DNA from 2 places in the Massilia sp. TSP1-1-2 genome. Region 2 is predicted to be linked to the other one. Evidence: riboswitches for the same ligand, from Rfam matches in the RefSeq annotation. Region 2 holds a riboswitch; the other holds the start of a gene.
What was found. A riboswitch is a leader RNA that binds a small molecule or an ion and turns the genes downstream of it on or off. The one in region 2 is predicted to bind thiamine pyrophosphate.

Region 1 (7,717 bases), on a different contig from region 2:
GCATTGAGCGATAATCCCTGTTCTTGTTTTCGCCACCAGAGGAATAACCGTGCTCAATTTCGATTTCTACAATCCGACCCAGATCCTGTTTGGCAAAGGCCAGATCGCCGCACTGGCCAGGCAGGTACCACCGGGCGCGCGCGTGCTGCTCGTCTACGGCGGCGGCAGCATCAAGCAAAACGGCGTGTACGACGAAGTGATGCAGGCGCTCGCCGGCCACCACGTCAGCGAGTTCGCGGGCGTGGAGCCCAACCCCAGCTACGAAACGCTGATGGGCGCGATCGACCAGGTCAAGGCCGAGAAGATCGACTTCCTGCTGGCCGTGGGCGGCGGCTCCGTCATCGACGGCACCAAGTTCATCGCCGCCGGCGCGCTGCTGGCAGAGGACCCGTGGACCATCCTTGAAAAGCACGGCGCCAACGTCACCGCCGCCATGCCCTTCGGCGCCATCCTGACGCTGCCGGCTACGGGTTCCGAGATGAACGCGGCCAGCGTCGTCACGCGCAAGTCGACGCAGGAAAAATTCGCCTTCATGAACCGCAACGTGTTCCCGAAGTTCGCCATCCTCGACCCATCCAAGACGTTTTCGCTGCCCGTGCGCCAGGTCGGCAACGGCGTGGTCGACGCCTTTGCCCACGTCATGGAGCAGTACATGACTTACCCGGTCGGCGCCAAGGTGCAGGACCGGTTTGCCGAAGGACTGCTGCTCACGCTGATCGAAGAAGGACCGCAGGCACTGGCCCACCCCGACGACTATGACGTGCGCGCCAACGTGATGTGGTGCGCGACGCTGGCCTTGAATGGCCTGATCGGTGCCGGCGTGCCGCAGGACTGGTCGACCCACATGATCGGCCATGAACTCACGGCGCTGTATCACCTCGATCATGCGCAGACGCTGGCCGTCATCCTGCCGAGCATGCTGCGCACCCGCAAGGACGCCAAGCGCGCCAAGCTGCTGCAGTTCGCCGAGCGCGTATGGGACCTCAAGGGCGGCGACGAAGACACCCGCATCGAGGCGGCGATCGTCAAGATGGAAGCCTTCTTCAACCAGATGGGCGTCAAGACGCGCTTGAGCGACTATCAGCTGGGCGCAAAGGAGATCGATGCGGTGCTGGGGGTGCTGGAAAAGCACCGCATGGTCAAGCTGGGCGAGCATCGCGACGTGACGCTCGCGGTCAGCCGCAAGGTGCTGGAAATGAGTCTCTAGCAATCAAGCCACGACCAGCAATGCGCCAATGAGCGCCAGCACTGCAAGGGTGACGCCGAAGGCGTAGCGAAAAAGCAGGCTGATGCGCTTTTCATCATTGGCCTGCTCGTTCGAAGCGGGGGAACAAATTGCGGTAAGGGTTGTCATGCATATCTCCTGGTTGATGACGTTGTCGAAGAATTCAGCATAGATAACATCAGCAGGCAATACAATACGGTGAAATTGCACATCACTGTGTCTTCCGGAGAAACAATGGAATCCCTGTCCGACAATCTGGCTGATCTGTTCGTCTTCGTCAAAGTCGTGGAACTGAAAAGCTTCTCGGAAGCGGCGCGCGCGAGCGGCTCCACCAAGTCGACCGTGAGCAAGCAGGTGCGCCGGCTGGAAGATACGCTGGGCGCCAAACTGCTCAACCGCACCACGCGCCGCTTGGCGCTTACCGAAGTGGGCCAATTGGCGTACCAGCATGGCTTGCGCATTGTTGAAGAAACGGCCGCCCTGCGCGGCTCGGTCGAAGGCATGCAGGCCACGCCGCGCGGGCACTTGCGGGTCACGACCTCGGTCGCCTTCGGCAATTTGCACCTGAGCCGGCTGATCGGGCAGTTCCTGAACCTGTATCCGGATATCAGTGTCGCGCTCACGCTCAGCGACCGCTATGTCGATATCGTTGAAGAGGGCTTCGACGTCGCTATCCGGCTTACCAGCACGCCGATTGACAGTTTTGTCGCGCGGCGCCTGGCGCCAATTGCCTATGTGGTGTGCGCTTCGCCAGCGTACCTGGCCAGCCATGCGTCCGTTGCCACCCTTGCGGATCTGGCCTCGCACAACTGCATGGTCAATGGCCTGGCGCGCGACGCCATCTGGCGTTTCGCGCGCGATGGCCAGGTCAGCGACGTGAAGGTCACGGGACGGTTTGCCGTCAACAGCAGCGAATCGCTGCGCCGGGCGGTGCTTGACGGTATCGGCATCGGCTTGCTGCCGACCTTCGCCATCGCCGACGACCTGCGCGCCGGCCATCTCAACGTCCTTCTGCCCGGGTACAGCATCGAAGGCACGTTCGGAAACAGCATTCATGCGATTTTTTTGCCGAGCAAATTTGTCGCGCCCAAGATGCGTGTCTTCGTCGACTTCCTGCTTACCCGCTTCAAGGACGAAGAGCACTGGAGCCGCACACCGGCCGATGAGCCGGGACAGCCGTGGTAAGGACCGTTCTGCACAGGCATGCCATGCATCGACAGCTGGCAAACACGGCATGTGATAAAATCACTATTCGCTAGGGGTCCTGGAACGCACGTTCCGGGTGAGAGATACCCTCCGTACCTGATCTGGATAATGCCAGCGAAGGAAAGCGCAAGGTTGCAAGTCGTCCCTCCTTTGTCCTTCCCCCACGCGCGTCATTCCAGCTCTTTTTTTAAGCACGGCACCGGCACGCCCGGTGCGTAACAAGAGCCATTATGTCATCGCCAAACTTGAAGCAAACCCTCCTCGCCCTGGCCATCTGCCAGGCGTTCACCTTGCCGGCGCACGCGCAAGACAGCACCCAGGCCATGGCCGAAGTAGTCGTCACCGGCAGCAAATTCGTCGCCACCGACCGCGCCAGCGTGGCCGGCTTTTCCGAAACGTCGCTGATGCAAACGCCGGCCTCGGTGGTCTCGATTGGCCGCGAGCAGATGCAGGACCTGGGCATTCGCAATGCCACCGACGCCATGCGCTTCGACGCGAGCGTGAGCGATTCGTATAATGCAGTGGGCTACGCCGAGATGTTCTCGATCCGCGGCTTCAAGCTCGATAACGCCTCGAGCTACCGCAAGGATGGCCTGGTCATCTCGGGCGACGCCCAGATCCCGCTTGAAAACAAGGAACGCATCGAAGTTCTCAAAGGCATCGCCGGCTTGCAGGCCGGCGTAACCGGCCCTGGCGGCATCGTCAACTACGCCGTCAAGCGCCCCACCAACACCGCCCTGCGCTCGGCCACGATGGAATTGCGCGAGCGCGGCACCGCTTACGGCAGCGTGGACCTGGGCGGGCGCTTTGCGGACAAGCGCTTCGGCTACCGCTTCAACGCGGCCGCCGAAAACCTGAAGTCTTACGTCAAGGGCGCCGACGGCCAGCGCCAGTTTATCTCGGCCGCGTTCGACTGGCAGATTTCGCCGCAGGCGCTGGTGCAGCTCGACATGGACTACCAGCACAAGTCGCAGCTCACGGCACCTGGCTACCAGCTCATTCGCGGCACCGAACTGCCGTCGCACGTTTCGCCATCGATGCTGCTCAATGACCAGCCGTGGGCCAAGCCGGTCGACACCCGCACCAGCAACGTCGGCCTGCGTTTCGAATACAAGTTCAGCGACGCCTGGCGCGCCACGCTGGCCGCCAACCGCCACAGCTTCAAGCGCGACGACTACACCGCCTTCCCCTACGGCTGCAGCGAAGAAGGCAAAGGCTTCTATCCGGGCTACTGCTCCAATGGCGACTACGACGTCTACGATTACCAGAGCGCGGGCGAGCGCAAAAATCCGTTCGCCAGCCAGGCGCTGTTGCAAGGCAAATTCGCCAGCGGCAGCGTGCAGCACGAACTCACGCTCGGCTACGCCGACATGGAGCGCAGCGACTATTACGGCGACTATGTCTACGACTACGCTGGTGCGAGCAACATCTACAAGAACGTGATCGTGCCGCCGGCGCCGGGCAACCCAGGCACCGGGCCGGTCACGGAGCGCAACCACGACGTGGAGCGCTCGCTGATCGTCCAGGATGTGCTCACGCTCACGCCCCAGCTCAAGGTGCATGCGGGCCTGCGCCACGTGGCGGTCAAGCGCAACGCCAACGTCGACACCAGTTTTAACCTGCCGAACCTGTCGCTGGTCTACAACCCGAATCGGGACTGGATGGTCTACGGCACCGTCGCGCACGGCATGGAGCATGGCGGTGAAGCGGAGTTCGGCACCAAGAACTACCCCGACGTACTGGCGCCGAGCCGCTCGCGGCAAATTGAAATCGGCGCCAAGGGCGTGGTCAGCAGCATGCTGACCCTTTCCGGCGCGCTGTTCCAGATCAAGCGCGGCAACGAATTCACCAGCACCGACAATTACTTCGTACGGGGCGGTACGCAGACCCACCGCGGGCTCGAACTGGGCGCCCAGGGCAACGCCACCAGCGCGCTGAAATACAGCCTGTCGCTCACCGCGCTCAACATGCTGATCGACGGCACCGGCAACGCGGCCTTCGACGGCAAGCGCACCGCCAACGTGGCGGCCTTCAAGTCGGCAGCCGTGCTGGAATATGCGGTGCCGTCGGTGGCCGGACTGAAGGTCAATGGCGTGTGGACCTATTCGGGCAAAAAAGCCTTTGACGCGGCGAACACGGTGTTTGTGCCCGGCTACCATGTACTGGGCCTGGGGACGGCGTATGCCACGCGCATCGGCGGCGTGGCCACGGTGATTCGCCTGAACGTGGACAACGTGACCGACAAGTTCTACTGGCGCGACGCCACCCCGGAACTGGGCGGCTACCTGTTCCCGGGCGCGCCGCGCACGGCAAGACTGTCGGCGCAGTTCGACTTTTAAGCGGGATTGATCAGGCGGCCGGCCTGCAGCACCCTCTGGTGCAGGCTGCCGCTCACCAGCAGGTACGGTATGGCGCGCTGCTGGAGATTCTCGATTAGCAGAGCATGCACGCTCTGGCGCACTTGCTCCGATTCGCGCTGCAGGCCGTCGGCCTGCCACGGGCTGTCAAGTGCCGTCACCAGCGTGAATGCATAGTCGTGGCGGCGCTCGAGCAGCGCCAGCTGCGCATCCACCCTCCCCCAATACCAGCGGCTGTAGACGCCCGTCATCAAGGGCGTCGTGTCGCAAAACAGAAAGCGCGAAGCTTTCGCGCAGGCGGCGTCTTCGCGTTCCATCTGCGTGCGCGCGATGCCATACTGGTCGCTTTCGTCAGGCACGCGCGCGTGGATGTCGACAAAATCGCGCAGGTATTCGGGCACCCACAGCGTGTTGTACTGAAAGGCCAGAGCATGGGCCAGAGTCGATTTTCCGGACGATTCCGCGCCCAAAATGGCGACCCGTTTTACATCGCTCATGCCGGCTCGCGCGCGGCGTCGCGCTGCCAGGCGACCAGGCCTATGCCGGCCAGCACCACGAACAGCGCGTACAGAACGGCGGTCAGCGCCAGGCCCTTGTAGACGTACAGGCCGACGTACAAAATATCGACGATGATCCAGACGGTCCAGTTCTCCACTTTTTTACGCGATAGCAGGACCTGGCCAACCAGACTGCCGGCGGTAAGAAAGCCGTCGATGTGGGGGACGTCGGTGTCGGTGTAACGCGCGAGGAAGACGGACAGGATGGCAAAGCCGATTGCCCAGCCGATGGCGCAGTAAACCAGGCTTTTGGGCGTGCAGCTTGTTACGGCCAGCGGCGCGCGCGCGGCGCCGCCATGCAGCCATTGGTACCAGCCCCATACCGATACAACGATGAACACGCCCTGCAGGCCCATGTCGCCGTACAGCCTTGCGTCGTAGAAGACGACGGCGTAGGTGGCCGAGGAGACGATGGCGAACAGCCAGGCCCAATGCAGCTGACGGATGTTCAGGACCACGGTCATGACCGACAGGACAAAGGAGATCAGTTCGAGGGGCGTGGTGGTAAAAAGGCCAAGCAGGTCGATGGGGGTATTCATTCGGGAAGGAGCGCAGGGATGGAGCGCTATTGTACTGAATGGTGAAGCTGGCACTGAACTAATTGTTACAGGTCGGACGAGCGCACGTGCCTTCCAACACGGGCCGCGGGCGGCTCTGAATGGTGAAGCTGGTACTGAACTAATTGTTACACGATGGCTTGTCGTAGGTCGGATAAGCGCAAGCGCAATCCGACACGGGCCGTCGGCGGCTCATGTCGGATTGCGCTTGCGCTTATCCGACCTACGTTGTGCAGCATCCTCGCGACGTGAAATTACTTCTTCGGATACTTGATCGTCATTTCCTTGAGCAGGTTGTCGGCGTGATCGATCTCCTTCATCACCCACAGCATGTACCGGATATCGACATGAATGGCGCGCGTGATGCCGCTGTCGAAGTACCAGTCCTTGGTGATCGACTCATAGGTCGAATCGAAGTTCAGGCCAACCAGTTCGCCGCGCTTGTTCATGACGGCGGAACCGGAATTGCCGCCCGTGGTATCGGCACTCGACAGGAAATTGACCGGCACCGTCCCCAGCGCAGCATCCTTGAACACGCCGTAGCGCTTTTGCTTGACGGCGTCGAGCAGCGGCTGCGGTGCAATGAAAGGATGCACGTTGGTGTGCTTCTCGGCGATCCCTTCCAGGGTCGAAAACGGCCCCTTGACCAGGCCGTCGCGCGGCGAGTAAGGCGACACGGTGCCGAACGTCACGCGCAGCGTCGAATTGGCATCCGGGTACACCGGTTTGCCCTGCGTCTTTTTGTACGCGATCAGCGCCAACATGTATTGCGGCACCACGCGTTCCATGTTGCCGTCGATTTCCTTGCGCCGGTCTTCCAGCGCCATGTTCGCTTCATGCAGCTTGACGGCCAGCTTGATGAACGCGTCGTCCGACTTGACGAAGGCATCGGCATCCTTGTTCATCCACGCCAGGCGCTTGGCGGTGTCGCCAAGTTCCGACTGCTTGTACAAAGCGGCCACCGCGCCCGGCGCAGGCAGCAAGGAATCCACGCCTTGCGGATGCATGTTGGAAGGCAGCTTGGCGTAGCGGGCCAGCGACGCGCCAAAGCGCGCCTCGTCAACCCGCGCATCATACGACTGCTCCAGGCGTGCCAGGCGCGCCTTGATGAACGACAGGTCGCGTTCCTGGTAGCCGCTTTCGCGCTTGGCGTCGGGTTTTTGCTTTTCCAGCGCCAGGCGGTACAGCGTGGCGGCGCTCTTGAGCAAGTCGCTTTTGGATGCCACCGCCGCGCCGAACTCTTCGTTCTGCAGCGTGATGTCGGAGGCGATCAGTGCATCGAGTTCGGCCAGCATGGTGCCCGACACGCCGCCCGTTGCGCCCTGCTTGCCGATCCAGGTACGAAACTCGGCGTCTTGCGCGTCCTTGATGGCGGCGATGTCCTTGCGCTTGAAGCCGTCGAGCAGGCCCTGGGTTTTCTTGAGCACGTTGTTGATGCTCTTGACCACGCTGGCATAGCGCACTTCGCTGCCGCCTTTGCTGGACGCGGCGATCACTTCAAGGTCGGCCTGCATGTCGGCCACGCGCACCGGAAAACTCACGTCGCGCACAAAACGGATTTCGGTGGGCAGCTTGTAGCGGCTGGTGCGGCCCGGGTAGCCGGCCAGCAGGATCGGGTCGCCGGCCTTCAAGCCTTCGGCCGAGACGACCAGGAAATCCTTTGATTTGAACGGCACATTGTCGGGCGACGGATCGGCCGGACGGCCATCCTTGCCGACGTAGGCGCGCAGGAAGGAGAAGTCGCCGGTCTGGCGCGGCCACTCGAAGTTGTCGACGTCGCCGCCAAATTCGCCAATCATGTCGGACGGCGCATAC
Region 2 (7,717 bases):
CGCTCGTCGGTCGGGTCGACCGCCACGGCAACGTCGCCGAGCATGGTTTCAGGGCGCGTGGTGGCCACCGTGATGGCGCCGCCGCCGTCGGCCAGCGGGTAGCGGATGTACCACATGAAGCCGTCTTCTTCTTCCGACACCACTTCCAGGTCCGACACGGCGGTGCCCAGTTTCGGGTCCCAATTGACCAGGCGCTTGCCGCGGTAAATCAAGCCTTGTTCGAACAGGCGCACGAAGACATCGGTGACAACCTTCGAGCGTGGCTCATCCATCGTGAAATATTCGCGCGCCCAGTCGGGGGAGGTGCCCATGCGGCGCATCTGGCCGGTAATGATGTTGCCCGATTTCTCCTTCCACTCCCACACTTTCTCGACGAATTTCTCGCGGCCGAGGTCGTGGCGCGAGATTTTCTGCGCATCGAGCTGGCGTTCGACGACGATCTGGGTGGCGATGCCCGCATGGTCGGTGCCCGGAATCCACGCGGTATTAAAGCCGCGCATACGGTAGTAGCGGGTCAGGCCATCCATGATGGTCTGGTTGAAGGCGTGGCCCATGTGCAAGGTGCCGGTGACGTTCGGCGGCGGCAACTGGATCGAGAAGGATGGCTTGGCAGCATCTTGGGTGGCGGCAAAGTAACCGCGCTGTTCCCACTCGGTGCGCCAGAACTGTTCAATGTCGGCTGGCTCGAAAGACTTGGCTAATTCCATGGTTTTATCGTGTAATTTTTGCGAAAGGAACCATTATAGTAGGACTGCCATCGGTCAACGCTGCAGCGCAAAAAAAAGTCCCCCAAAGCGGCCCGTACGCTTGCCTCCACCCTGTTTCCTCTGTTGCCAGTACACCAGGATCAGACCACTTTTGCCGTTTTGCAAAAGTGGTCTGACCCTGGTGTACAGGCAACGAGCTTCCCTGGGGAAAGGCAGGGATGTGGGAATTTCTATAGTGCCATGGATGCATGCGGTTATAATGCATTCCGCTGCCGCAAGGTGGCACACACGCTAGGGGTCCTGCAAGTCGCAATGTTGCGATGCGCGGGTGAGAAACACCCTCTGAACCTGATCTGGATAATGCCAGCGAAGGGAAGCTTGTGAGCGGCACGCTTGCCTTCCAGGGACGCGTGCCGCTCCTGTCTTCTTTTGCTGGCTCCTGCAAGCAAAAGGAGCCACATGAATGCCCCACTGAAGTTCGATTCCGCCACCGCCGTGGTGGACCAGGCCGCCATCACGCCGCTGCCCAATTCCCGCAAGATCTATGTCGAAGGCAGCCGGCCCGATATCCGCGTGCCGATGCGCGCCGTCAGCCAGGCCGATACGGCCGCCTCGTTCGGCGCTGAGCCCAATCCGCCCGTCTACCTGTACGACACCTCCGGCCCCTACTCGGACCCGCGCGCGGCGATCGATATCCGCTCGGGCCTGGCCGCGCCGCGCCTGCCTTGGATCGTCGAGCGCGGCGACACCGTTCAGCTCGACGGCCCCAGCTCGGCCTACGGGCGCGCCCGCCTGCAAGACGCCGAGCTGGCCAAGCTGCGCTTTCACCTGCACCGCACGCCGCGCCGCGCCAAGGCCGGCGCCAACGTCACCCAGATGCACTATGCGCGGCGCGGCATCGTCACGCCCGAAATGGAGTTCGTCGCGATCCGCGAAAACCTGCGGCGCCAGGAGTACCTGATCGAACTCGAAGCGTCCGGCCCGATGGGCAAGCGCACCGCCGCGCTGATGGGCCGCCAGCACCCGGGCCAGTCGTTCGGCGCCAGCATTCCAGATCTGATCACGCCCGAATTCGTGCGCGAGGAAATCGCGCGCGGCCGCGCCATCATCCCGGCCAACATCAACCACCCGGAAAGCGAGCCGATGATCATCGGGCGCAATTTCCTGGTCAAGATCAATGCCAATATCGGCAATTCGGCGGTGACGTCGTCGATCGGCGAGGAAGTGGAAAAAATGACCTGGGCCATCCGCTGGGGCGCCGACAATGTGATGGACCTGTCCACCGGCAAGCACATCCACGAAACGCGCGAATGGATCATCCGCAACAGCCCGGTCCCGATCGGCACGGTGCCCATTTACCAGGCGCTGGAAAAGGTCAACGGCAAGGCCGAAGACCTGACCTGGGAGATTTTCCGCGACACCCTGATCGAACAGGCCGAGCAGGGCGTCGATTACTTCACCATCCACGCCGGCGTGCTGCTGCGCTTCGTGCCGATGACGGCCAAGCGCCTGACCGGCATCGTCTCGCGCGGCGGCTCGATCATGGCCAAGTGGTGCCTGGCGCACCATAAGGAATCCTTTTTGTACACCCACTTCGAGGATATCTGCGAAATCATGAAGGCCTACGACGTCGCCTTCAGCTTGGGCGACGGCCTGCGCCCCGGTTCCATCTACGACGCCAACGATGAAGCCCAGCTGGCCGAACTGAAAACCCTGGGCGAACTGACCCAGGTCGCCTGGAAGCACGAAGTGCAGGTCATGATCGAAGGCCCCGGCCACGTGCCGATGCAGCTCATTAAAGAAAACATGGACCTGCAGCTCGAGCAGTGCGGCGAGGCGCCGTTCTACACGCTCGGCCCCCTGACAACCGATATTGCGCCCGGGTACGACCACATCACCTCGGGCATCGGCGCGGCGCAAATCGGCTGGTACGGTACCGCCATGCTGTGCTACGTGACGCCCAAGGAGCATCTGGGCCTGCCCAACAAGCAGGACGTCAAGGACGGCATCATCACCTACAAGATCGCGGCCCATGCGGCCGACCTGGCCAAGGGCCATCCGGGCGCGCAAATCCGCGACAACGCGCTGTCCAAGGCGCGCTTTGAATTTCGCTGGGACGACCAGTTCAACCTGGGCCTGGACCCGGACAAGGCGCGCGAATTTCACGACGAGACGCTGCCCAAGGATTCGGCCAAGGTGGCGCACTTTTGCTCGATGTGCGGCCCGCATTTCTGCTCGATGAAGATCACCCAGGAAGTGCGCGAATACGCCGCCGCCTTTGGCGTGAGCGAGGTCGACGCGCTCAAGCAGGGCATGGCAGTCAAAGCCATCGAGTTCGTGAAAAACGGCGCGCAACTGTACCGCAAGGCGTAACCATGATCGATATCGAAGTAAACGGCGAACCCAAAACCGTGGCCACCTGGATGACGCTGCAGGAACTGATCGAGCACCTCGCCGTGCCCAACCAGGCCGTGGCGCTGGCGGTCAACCGCAACGTGGTGCCGCGCCAGCTGTGGAAAATGCGGGTGCTGCTCGCGCAAGACAAAATTGACATCGTGCGCGCCATTGGCGGCGGCTGAAACCCATGGAGACAATCATGAAACAAGACGACATGCTGACCATCGCCGGCAAGGCTTACCGATCGCGCCTGCTGGTGGGCAGCGGCAAATACCGCGACCTGGCGCAAACGCGCGCGGCCACCGACGCGGCCGGCGCCGAGATCGTGACGGTGGCGATCCGGCGCGTGAACATCGGCCAGGACGTGAACGCGCCCAGCCTGCTCGACGTGCTGCCGCCCGACCAGTACACCATCCTGCCCAACACCGCCGGCTGCTACAACGCCAAGGATGCGGTCTATACGCTGCAAATGGCGCGCGAACTGCTCGGCGGGCGCAAACTGGTCAAGCTGGAAGTGCTGGGCGACGAAAAAACGCTGTTTCCGCACATGCCAGAAACGCTGCTGGCGGCCGAAACGCTGGTGCGCGACGGCTTTGACGTCATGGTCTACTGCAGCGACGACCCGATCCAGGCGCGCATCCTGGAAGGCATCGGCTGCGTGGCGATCATGCCGCTCGCGTCCCTGATCGGTTCGGGCATGGGCATCCTCAATCCGTGGAATTTGTCGCTGATTATCGAGCAGGCCAAGGTCCCGGTGCTGGTCGACGCCGGCGTGGGCACCGCGTCCGACGCGGCCATCGCCATGGAACTGGGGTGCGACGGGGTGCTGATGAATAGCGCCATCGCGCTCGCGCGCGACCCGGTGCGCATGGCCGGCGCCATGCGTCTTGCGGTGCAGGGCGGGCGTGAAGCGTTTCTAGCCGGGCGCATGCCGCGCCGCTTTGCCGCTTCGCCCTCGTCGCCCGTGGCCGGGCGCATGACGTGACGAGCGGGGGCACCTGCGTTTCGGTGCTGGTCTTTTCCGGCCTCGATCCTTCGGGCGGGGCCGGCATCGCGGCCGACCTGGCCGCCATCGCCGCGCACGGCGTGCACGCGCTGCCCATCATCACGGCGCTCACGGTGCAGGACCAGAACCGTGTGTATGGCGTCGAGCCGGTCGACAGCGCCATGCTGGGGCGCCAGGCCGACGCGTTGACGGGCGCGCTGCGCATCGACGCCGTCAAGATCGGCATCCCGGGCAGCGGCGCCAACGCTGAAGTCATCGCCCGCATCATCGCCCGCCTGCGTGAAAAGAACCCGCGCCTGCCCGTGGTGCTCGACCCGGTGCTGGCCAGCGGCCATGGCGACGCGCTCGCCGTGGGCGACGCGCGCGCCGCGCTGGCGCCGCTGCTGGCGCTGGCCACGCTGGTCGTGCCCAATCTGGCCGAGGCCGCGGCGCTTGACTGTTCGCCGTGCCCGCACGTGCTGGTCACCGGCGGCCACGGCGACGGCCCGTTCGTGATCAACCGCTATCTGGGCGCGGGCCACGGTCACCACGATCGACTCTGGCGCTGGCCGCGCCTGCCCGGCCAGTTTCACGGCAGCGGCTGCACGCTGGCCGCCGCCATCGCGGCCCGGCTGGCGCTGGGCGACGACATCGGCGCCGCGCTCGGCGCCGCCCAGGCCTTTGTGCACGCCACGCTGGCCGGGGCCTACAGCATCGGCCCCGGCCAGCGCATCCCGCGCCGCATCCAATCCTGGACCCCAAGCTTGGACCCTGAACCCGGAATCGATCGATGGTAAATACTATGCAAGGCCTGTACCTGGTCACCCCCAACTGGGACGACACCGCAAAACTGCTGGCCTGTACCGAACGCGCGCTGGCCGCCGGCGCCGCCCTGGTCCAGTACCGCCACAAGCACGCCGGCGCCGAACTGCTGCGCCAGCAGGGCGCCGCCTTGCTGGCGCTGTGCCGCCGCTACCGCCGCCCGCTGGTCATCAACGACCATGTGGCGCTGTGCCTGACGCTCGACGCCGATGGCGTGCACGTGGGCGGCACCGATGTGTCGGTGGCCGAGGCCCGCGCCGCGCTGGGGCCCGACAAAATCGTCGGCGCTTCCTGCTACGGCGACCTGGCGCTGGCGCGCGAAGCCGAACGGGCCGGCGCCAGCTACGCCGCCTTCGGCGGTTTTTACCCGTCCACCGTCAAGCAGTACAGCGTCAGCACCGAGCCCGACATCGTGCTGCACGCGCGCGCCGCACTGGCCGTGCCGGTGGTGGTCATCGGCGGCATGACGAGCGCCAACGCCGCCCCGCTGGTCGAGCGCGGCGCGGCCCTGGTCGCGGCCATTACCAGTGTCTACATGGCCGACGATCCGGGGGCGGCCGTGCGCGCTTTCGACGCACTGTTCGCGCGCGCTGGACACAGGGCAACAATATAGGGCAAACTTCTGGCTCACCAACACGATGTAATCGAGGAAATCTTGCCCATGAGCGCCGCTCCCGCCGTCAAACGCCGCATCCTCGTCGTCGATGACGATCCGCTCCTGCTCACTTTCCTGACCGAAGTCATCGGCCACGCCGGCTACGACACCGTCACCGCCTCGTGCGCCGAGGAAGCACTGGCCGTCATCGCCACGGGCGAGCCCGACCTGGCCTTGCTCGACATCACCATGCCCGGCATGAGCGGCCTGGAGCTGGCGGCAAGGCTGAAGGCAGACACCAGCGTGCCGTTCATGTTTCTCTCGGCCGTGGACGACAGCGAGTCGGCGCGCCAGGCGGCGGCGCACGGCGCGGTCGGCTACCTGGTCAAGCCGGTTGACGCGGCGCGCCTGATGCCGGCTTTCGAAGCAGGCCTGGCGCGCGCCGACGATATCCGCCAGCTGCGCCGCACCGAAGTGAACCTGAATGCGGCGCTGGTCGCCGGGCGCGAAACCAGCGTGGCGGTGGGCCTGTTGATGGGCAAGTTTCAGACCGACCGCAACACCGCCTTCGAGGTGCTGCGCGACCATGCCCGTTCGAGCCGGCGCAAGATTAATGAAGTGGCCGACCAGTTGCTGGCGGCCGAGGAGACGCTCAACAGCCTGCACAGCGCCTTTGCCGAGCGGCTGAAAGCAAAGTCATCCTGAGCGCTGGAATATTGATGGAATTTCTACTATGCGCAGAATAGACAAATTCTATCGATAAGTTGCATCAGTGCAAGGCAGGCTTGCGCTATGATCTGTTCAGCGGCGTCTAATTTGTTTGCCGCTCGTTGTCCCCACGGTGTTCGCCCCAAAAACGCGCACGCCGCGCGACCCAACCCAGCCGCCTTGTGCACGCGGCGCCAAGTATCTTCCTGTCGGCCCAGCTCCGCCGCTTCAGTTCCCGAACCTGATGCGCGCACAGCTTGGCGCGCCCGGATTCGGCCGTTTGTTTGTCCGAATACGAAAGGAAGTTGCCATGAAGCCGACGCACCCTGCCACCCATTGCCTGTCAGCCGCCCGCCACTTGGTGCGTAGCGGCAAGGCCGGCACGCTGGCCTGCGCCCACACACCGGCGCGTCACCGGACGGCGCCAGGGCAGGCGGATGCCGCCCTCGTCGCCGCTGTTGCCGCTGTTGATGTTGCTCTAACTGTTGCTGTTGCTTGCGCTACCCGGGGCGCCGCCAAACAATATCGGCAACTGGCGCCGGCCGACACTGGGTTTCCGCGCGTGCTGCATATCGACACCCAAACCGGCACCGCCGCCGTGCTCGCCAGCCTGCTTGGCAGCGGCGTGCACGTCACCCACGTTGGCACGCTGGCGCAGGCGCGCCGGCTGCTGCAGGAGCAGATTTTTTCGCTGGTGATCCTCGATCCTGCCTTGCCGGACGCCGCCGCGAGCGCGCTGCCGGAGCTGCAAACGCTGCTGGACGGCACGCCCTTGCTGGTCTATACCGACCAGCCTGTTGCCTGGCGCGACGCTTTGCCGAGCGTGCGTTTGTCGAAATCGTCGACCACGGCGCGCCAGCTGTGGACGGCAATGTCCGCCATGCTGTGGAACACAAGCGCACTGAGCGCGGGAGACTAAGGATGAGCAAAGTGCTCAAATCGATCCTGTACGTGGAAGACGACCTGCACGTACGCACCACTGCCAAGCTGGTGATGGAAGTGATCGGCAAGTTCGACGTACGCGATTGCAGCTCGGGGCGCGAAGCGCTGCTGGCCGCGCGCGACTTCGCGCCCGACCTGATTTTGCTCGACGTGCTCATGCCCGAGCTGGACGGCGTCACTACCCTGACCATGCTGCGCCGCATGCCGCACCTGGCGCACGTGCCGGCGCTGTTCGTCACGGGCCTGACCTCGGAAGCCGACATCGCGCGCTACATGGACGCCGGCGCCATCGGCGTGATCCCGAAGCCGGTGCTGCCGATGCGCCTGACGGGCCAGTTGCATTCCATGTGGAACAAGCACGAGGCTGCGCTCACTTGAGGATGCGCTGGCATGGCGCGCCCCGGCTTGCTATGATGGTGAACACCCATTCTTCAGGCCCGGAAAAAACATGAAAACCAAAGCAGCGATCGCATGGAAGGCGGGACAACCGCTGACAATTGAAGAGGTAGAACTGGAAGGCCCGAAAGAAGGCGAAGTGCTGGTCGAAATCAAGGCCACCGG

Region 1: another riboswitch for thiamine pyrophosphate. It lies ahead of ACP7BV_RS06730 (TonB-dependent siderophore receptor); the one in region 2 lies ahead of thiC (phosphomethylpyrimidine synthase ThiC).

What each region holds. Positions count from the first base shown of each region.
Region 1 is NZ_JAFCTU010000005.1:237,020-244,736, reverse strand. It holds gene ACP7BV_RS06745 (iron-containing alcohol dehydrogenase) at 50-1,207, shown strand; gene ACP7BV_RS06740 (hypothetical protein) at 1,211-1,435, opposite strand; gene ACP7BV_RS06735 (LysR family transcriptional regulator) at 1,460-2,410, shown strand; TPP riboswitch at 2,473-2,571, shown strand; gene ACP7BV_RS06730 (TonB-dependent siderophore receptor) at 2,662-4,770, shown strand; gene ACP7BV_RS06725 (AAA family ATPase) at 4,767-5,285, opposite strand; gene pnuC (nicotinamide riboside transporter PnuC) at 5,282-5,884, opposite strand; gene ACP7BV_RS06715 (S46 family peptidase) at 6,157-7,717, opposite strand, start outside.
Region 2 is NZ_JAFCTU010000018.1:3,000-10,716, reverse strand. It holds gene ACP7BV_RS16135 (valine--tRNA ligase) at 1-707, opposite strand, end outside; TPP riboswitch at 991-1,099, shown strand; gene thiC (phosphomethylpyrimidine synthase ThiC) at 1,167-3,080, shown strand; gene thiS (sulfur carrier protein ThiS) at 3,083-3,286, shown strand; gene ACP7BV_RS16120 (thiazole synthase) at 3,304-4,089, shown strand; gene thiD (bifunctional hydroxymethylpyrimidine kinase/phosphomethylpyrimidine kinase) at 4,086-4,886, shown strand; gene thiE (thiamine phosphate synthase) at 4,892-5,524, shown strand; gene ACP7BV_RS16105 (ANTAR domain-containing response regulator) at 5,573-6,211, shown strand; gene ACP7BV_RS16100 (hypothetical protein) at 6,525-7,133, shown strand; gene ACP7BV_RS16095 (response regulator) at 7,136-7,534, shown strand; gene ACP7BV_RS16090 (S-(hydroxymethyl)glutathione dehydrogenase/class III alcohol dehydrogenase) at 7,605-7,717, shown strand, end outside.